2 regions of the Paenibacillus sp. FSL R5-0527 genome follow, and region 2 is predicted to be linked to the other one. Evidence: predicted binding sites of a transcription regulator. Region 2 holds the regulator's gene; the other holds the start of a gene.
What was found. The regulator Rex, encoded in region 2, represses fermentation and respiration genes when NADH is low (regulators of the CRP and FNR family bind a similar motif). The targets are predictions, from matches to a motif close to TTGTGAAATATTTCACAA.

Region 1: the regulator Rex is predicted to act here: its motif matches at 1,452-1,469, upstream of pflB (formate C-acetyltransferase).

Annotation. Positions count from the first base shown of each region.
Region 1 is NZ_JBBOYI010000001.1:5,285,743-5,289,441, reverse strand. It holds gene adhE (bifunctional acetaldehyde-CoA/alcohol dehydrogenase) at 1-1,245, shown strand, start outside; gene pflB (formate C-acetyltransferase) at 1,541-3,699, shown strand, end outside.
Region 2 is NZ_JBBOYI010000001.1:5,079,972-5,083,670, reverse strand. It holds gene dinG (ATP-dependent DNA helicase DinG) at 1-1,812, shown strand, start outside; gene NYE69_RS22415 (redox-sensing transcriptional repressor Rex) at 1,825-2,481, shown strand; gene NYE69_RS22410 (amidohydrolase) at 2,471-3,699, shown strand, end outside.

The DNA.
Region 1 (3,699 bases), 210 kb from region 2:
AATATGCAGTGGTTTAAAGTGCCGAGCAAAATTTATTTCGAGAAGAATTCGACGCAATATTTGGCGAAAATGCCGGACATCTCCCGCGTCATGATCGTCACCGACCCGATGATGGTGAAGCTGGGTTACGTGGAAAGAGTCGAGCATTATCTCCGCCAACGCCAAACGCCGGTGGCGATCGAAGTGTTCGCGGACGTCGAACCGGATCCGTCGACAACGACGGTGGAACGCGGTCAGGAGATGATGGCGAAGTTCCAGCCGGACTGTATTATTGCCCTCGGCGGCGGGTCGGCGATGGACGCGGCGAAAGGGATGTGGCTGTTCTACGAATATCCGGATGAAGATTTCTTTAACCTGAAGCAAAAATTCATGGATATCCGCAAACGCCTTTACAAATATCCGCGGCTCGGACAAAAAGCGAAATTTGTGGCCATTCCGACGACCTCGGGAACGGGCTCGGAAGTAACGTCGTTCGCCGTCATCACGGACAAAATCAAAGGCAATACGAAGTATCCTTTGGCCGATTACGAACTGACGCCGGACGTGGCGATCATCGACCCGGTATTCGTGTACAGCCTGCCGAAAACCGCCGTGGCCGACACGGGCATGGACGTTCTGACGCATGCGATCGAAGCTTACGTATCCGTCATGGCCAACGATTACACGGACGGACTGTGCATTAAAGCGATCCAGCTCGTCTTCCAGTACCTTGAAAAATCGGCGCTGACCGGCGACGAACTGGCCCGCGAGAAAATGCACAACGCTTCGACGATCGCGGGGATGGCGTTCTCCAACGCGTTCCTCGGCATCAACCACAGCTTGGCCCATAAATGGGGCGGCGAATTCCATACGGCGCATGGCCGGACCAACGCGATTCTGATGCCGCACGTCATCCGTTACAACGCCAAGAAGCCGACGAAATTTGCCGCTTGGCCGAAATACACGCATTTCGTCGCCGACGAACGTTATGCGGAAATCGCCCGCATCTTGGGGCTGCCGGCGCGGACGACGGAAGAAGGCGTGAAGAGCCTGATCAATGCGATCCGCGACCTGAACAGAAAGCTCGGCATTCCGGAAACGTTCCAGGATCTCGGCTTCGATCCGAAAGTGTTCGAATCGCGCGTCGATTATTTGGCCGACCGCGCGTTCGAAGACCAATGCACGACCGCCAATCCGAAGCTGCCGCTGGTGACGGAGCTGGCGGAAGTTTATCGCGACGCTTTCTACGGAAGATTTGAAGATTAAGTGAACAAAGGGTTTTGAAAACGTGAGAAATATCACTATATGTGATATTTCTCACAATCTTATTCGACAAATTGAGCTATGATTACAGTATAAATGATCCCTCAAAGTTTGATGACGGATTAGCCCCGGGAATAACAACGGGGACTCAATCGAAGCCTTAATCGGGTACATTTAACGTTATAAATGTGAAAATTATCACGTAAATTATGTGAAAAATATCACAAATTTTAAGGGATCATGAGGCGCGGTACATCTCCTTCGAACCGCGACCAAAATATAAATGGAGGGAATAAAGATGTCGGTGATCGAAAAGGAAGTACAAACCGTGGACAATGCTTGGAGAGGATTCAAACCGGGCAAATGGATGAAAGAAGTGAACACCCGCGATTTCATCCAAACCAACATCAAACCTTATGAAGGCAACGAATCCTTCTTGGCGGGCGCGACGGCCAACACAAAAGCTTTGTGGGAAATCGTGTCGCAGCTGTCCAAGAAAGAACGGGAAGCCGGCGGAGTGCTGGATGTGGACGTCAACACGCCATCCACGATCACTTCCCACGCTGCGGGGTATTTGGATAAGGACAAGGAGCAAATCGTAGGCGTACAGGGCTCGGCCCCATTCCAACGCACGATTCGCCCGTTCGGCGGGATCAATATGGTCATCAACTCCTGTAAGGCTTATGGCTATGAACTGCCGCAGGAAATTATAGACTTGTTTACGCATATTCGCAAAACGCATAACCAAGGCGTTTTTGATGCTTATACATCGGAGATGAGAGCGGCTCGTAAAGCCGGCATTATTACCGGGCTTCCCGACGCTTACGGCCGCGGCCGGATCATCGGCGACTACCGCCGGGTGGCGCTGTACGGCGTGGATTTCCTGATCAAGCAAAAACAACAGGAACTGAAAGCTCTCGAAGTGGATGTCATCGACGAGGATGTGATCCGCCTCCGCGAAGAACTGTCCGAACAAATCCGTGCGCTCGGCGAACTGAAACAGCTGGGCGAAATGTACGGATTCGATATTTCGAGACCGGCAAACAATGCCAAGGAAGCTTTCCAATGGCTGTATTTCGGTTACCTGGCAGCCGTTAAGGAACAGGACGGGGCCGCAATGTCCCTCGGACGCGTATCCTCCTTCCTGGACGCTTACATCGAACGCGACCTGGCCGAAGGAACGCTGACGGAAGAAACGGCGCAAGAACTGGTCGATCATTTCGTCATGAAGCTGCGGATCGTGAAATTCCTGAGAACTCCGGAATACAACGAACTGTTCAGCGGCGACCCGACTTGGGTAACGGAATCGCTGGGCGGCATGTCGGTGAACGGCAAAACGCTCGTTACGAAAAACAGTTTCCGCTTTCTGCACACGCTGTACAATCTCGGCCCGGCTCCGGAACCGAACCTGACGGTGCTTTGGTCGGAACAACTGCCTGACGCGTTCAAGAAATATTGCGCCAAAGTATCGATCGAGACCAGTTCGATCCAATACGAAAACGACGACCTGATGCGTCCGATCTACGGCGACGATTACGGCATTGCCTGCTGCGTGTCGGCGATGGAAATCGGTAAACAAATGCAGTTCTTCGGCGCCCGCGCCAACCTGGCCAAAGTGCTGCTGTACGCCATCAACGGCGGTAAAGACGAAAAATCCGGCGTCCAAGTCGGTCCGGAATATCCGGCGATCACGTCCGAGTATCTCGACTACAATGAAGTCAAGAAACGTCTGATTCCGATGATGGAGTGGCTGGCTAAGCTGTATGTCAACGCGCTGAACGTCATCCACTACATGCACGATAAATATTGCTACGAACGGATCGAAATGGCGCTGCACGACCGCGACATTCTGCGGACGATGGCCTGCGGTATCGCCGGCTTGTCCGTAGCGACCGACTCGCTGAGCGCGATCAAATACGCCAAAGTCAAACCGATCCGCAACGAAAACGGCATCGCCGTCGACTTTGAAATCGAAGGCGAATTCCCTTGCTACGGCAACAACGACGACCGTGTCGACCAAATTGCGGTTGAACTCGTGGAAACGTTCATGGGCATGATCCGCAAACACAAAACTTACCGTAACTCGCTGCCGACGCAATCGATCCTGACGATTACCTCGAACGTCGTATACGGTAAGAAAACGGGGACTACGCCGGACGGACGCAAAGCGGGCGAACCGTTTGCGCCGGGGGCCAACCCGATGCACGGCCGCGACAAGAAAGGCGCGCTGGCTTCCTTGAGCTCCGTGGCCAAACTGCCGTACGAACACAGCTTGGACGGCATTTCCAACACGTTCTCGATCGTGCCTAAGGCGCTGGGCAAAGAACTCGACGCCCGCAAATCGAATCTGGTGTCGATGATGGACGGCTACTTCGGCAGCAAAGCCCATCACCTGAACGTCAACGTATTCGATCGCGAAACGCTGCTGGATGCGATGGATCATCCGGAAAATTATCC
Region 2 (3,699 bases):
AAATTTGAACATAAAATAAATAGAAAAGACTTTGCCACGCCGAAAGAAGAGGTGATGACGGCGGCGCAAATGGTCGTGTGGCTGACGCAAACGGTCAACGGCGACGATGAAGAGCTCAATTTGGGCAATCGCGGCGGCGATTTCTGGGAAACGGTGGCCAGCGAGTCGGACTCCTGTCTCGGGCGGTCCTGCCCATGGTTCCGCAAATGCTTCTATCATCGGGCCAAACATGAAGCCGGGGTCGCCGATGTGGTCATTACGAACCACTCCAAGCTGTTTACCGATATCCAGGCCGGGCATCAGCTGCTGCCGGGATACGAGCGCCTGGTCATCGACGAGGCCCATCATTTGGAGGATGTGGCGGGGAAACACCTGGGCATTCATATGAAGTATTTTACCGTCATTCATACGCTCACCCGGCTGTTTAAAGACAGCAAGACCGGCCAGCTGCCGAATCTCCGCATCGCTTTGCAGGCGGCGGGGGGCGAAAAAACGGGCGAATGGTGCCGGGTCATCGACGAAATGTACCCGACGCTGATCGATGTGAAGGAAAGCTGGGACAAGCTCAGCGAGCTGCTGTTTGCCCTGATGCCGGAACGGAGCGACGCCGCGCCCGGCGATCCGGGCCAATTCGTTTACCGCCTGCTTCCGCTAAAGAAACCGCAGGAATGGGATAAGCTGTCGGCGCTGGAGAACCAGATTTACGTTGCGCTAGGGGACGTGCTCCGCAAAGGCGACCGGATGCTGGCGCAAATCCGGGAAGAGCAGGAGGATTACGGTTCCGAAAGCCTCCTGACCGACATCAACGGGTTATTCAAGGATTTGGCCAACGAGCGGGAGGCCCTGCGTTTCTTCATGAAGCTGGAGAGCGAGGAGACGGTGTACTGGATGGAAGCGAACGGGAATTTCCGCAGCCGCTCCCTGCAGATGTATGCCGTTCCGATCGACGTTAGCGCGCAATTGAAGGAATACTTTTTCGACAGAAAAAAAAGCGTGGTGATGACCTCGGCGACGCTGTCGGTCGACAAGTCGTTCCAGTATATGATCGAACAGCTGGGACTGACGGAAGCGGCCGGGGAAGGACGGCTGAACACGGCGATGCTGCCGTCGCCGTTTGATTACCGCAGCCAGGCTCTGCTCGTCATCCCGCGCGATTTTCCGAGCGTGAAGGGGAGCGTGGGCGACGACCATTTCGTCAGCACGCTGGTGCGTTCGCTCGCCGATACCGCGGTTGCGACGCAAGGCCGTATGCTGGTGCTGTTCACATCGTACCGGATGCTGCGGCAGGTTTACGAGCCGTTGAAGGAGCTATTGTCGGCGCAAGGAATCACGGTCATCGGCCAGGGGATGGACAGCGGCAGCCGCAGCAAGCTGACCCGGCGCTTTCAGGGCCAGGCGGCGTCAGTGCTGCTGGGGACGAGCAGCTTCTGGGAAGGCGTGGACATTCCGGGCGAAGCGTTGACGAGCCTGGCGATCGTCCGCCTGCCCTTCCAGCCTCCCAACCATCCGCTGGTGGAAGCGAAAAGCGAACGGCTGCAGAAGGAGAAGAAAAATCCTTTCATGAAACTGTCCGTGCCCCAGGCGGTCATCCGCTTCAAGCAGGGATTCGGCAGGCTCGTCCGCTCCTCGCAGGACCGGGGGATCGTGGTTGTTTACGATACCCGCATCTTGGAGTCTTACTACGGGAAATACTTTTTATATTCACTGCCCGGGCCGAAGATGGAGCATATGCCGCTCACTCAGATGGTTCCGCGCATATCGGAATGGTTAAATCCGGGAGACGAAAACGTCTCTAAGTCCGCGTCAGAATAGGGGGATAAACGTATGAAATCCGAAAAAATTTCCGATGCCGTCGTCCGCCGGCTGCCGGTGTATTTGCGGTTCCTCAACGAGCTGAGCCGGCGCGAAGTGCCTACGGTGTCCTCGCAGGAGCTCGGCCAGAAGCTGGACCTCAACCCGGCCCAGATCCGCAAGGATCTGGCCTACTTCGGCGATTTCGGGCGAAAGGGCATCGGCTACGATGTCGCGTATTTGATCGAGAAAATCCAGCAAATCCTCAACTTGGACCAGCAGATCAACGTTGCGCTGGTCGGCGCCGGTAATTTGGGGCAGGCGCTTTCGAATTACAACGCTTATTTGAAAGACAACATGAAAATCGTGGCGGTGTTCGACGCCTCTCCGGCCAAGATCGGCACGCAAATCAACAACATCACGATCCAGCCGATCGAAGAGCTGACGGAAACGGTGCGGGAGAAAAATGTCCGGATCGGGATCATTACCGTCCCGGATTACGAAGCGCAGCGCGTGGCGGATCAATTGGTGGCGGCGGGAATCGGGGCCATTCTGAACTTCGCTCCGACGATTTTGAAGGTGCCTCCGGAAGTCCGCATCCATGCCGCCGATTTCACGACCGATTTGCTCAGTCTGGCTTATTACTTGAATGACGGAAGCGGAAAGGAACAACCTGCCCATGAGTCGTAAATGGTTAATCAAGAACGGAACCTTTGTCGTGTTCGAACAAGATCGTTCCATTGTACAGGGCTATATGCTCGTTGAGGGCGACACGATTTCCTATATCGGCGAGCAGCTTCCTGAAGGGGCGGAAGACGCGGAAACCTTCGACGGAAAAGGGCTGCTGTTCATGCCGGGGCTGATCAACACGCACGGCCACGCGGCGATGTCGCTGCTGCGCGGATACGGCGACGACATGGTGCTGCAGACCTGGCTTCAGGAAAAAATGTGGCCGATGGAAGCCAAGTTCACCGCCGGCGATGTGTACGCCGGGACGGCGTTGTCCGTGCTGGAGATGCTGAAAGGCGGAACGACCACGTTCCTGGACATGTACGACCATATGGATGAAGTGGCCAAAGTGGTTCAGGAGTCGGGCATCCGCGCCGTGCTGATGCGCGGCGTCATCGGGTTGTGCCCGCCGGACGTGCAGCAGCAGAAGCTGAACGAAGCGATCGCGTTTGCGAAAAATTGGCACGGCCGGGCGGACGGCCGAATCACGGCGATGATTTCGCCGCACGGGCCGTACACCTGTCCGCCGGAATTTTTCGAGAAATTCGTACAAGCGGCTCATGATCTGGATCTGCCGATGCATACGCATATGTCGGAGACGCGGGCGGAAGTGGAGCAAAACGTGAACGATTACGGAGTCAGACCCGTTCAGCATTTGCTGAACCTCGGGATGTTCTCCCGTCCGTCGCTGCTTGCTCACGCCGTGCATTTGACCGATGAGGAGATCGATATTTTGGCGGCCCATAACGTGGCGGTGTCGCACAATCCCGGCAGCAACCTGAAGCTGGCCAGCGGCGTGGCGCGGGTGCCGGCACTGCTTGGCAAAGGCGTGGTCGTTTCGCTTGGAACGGACGGCGCCGCCAGCAACAACAACCTCGATATGCTCGAGGAGGTCCGCCTCGCCGCATTGATCCACAAAGGCGTTTCCGGCGATCCTACCGCCGTTCCGGCGCTGGAGGCCCTCAAAATGGGCACGGAATACGGGGCGAAGTCGGTGTACTTGGCGAATACGGGGAAACTCGCGGCCGGCATGAAGGCGGATTTTATCGCGCTGAATACGGAACAGGCCCATTTCGTGCCGAAGACGGATTACGTTTCCCATGTCGTCTATTCGGCCGGCTCCAAAGATGTAGAGCATGTGTGGGTTAACGGCGAGCAGGTGGTCAAACACGGGGCTTG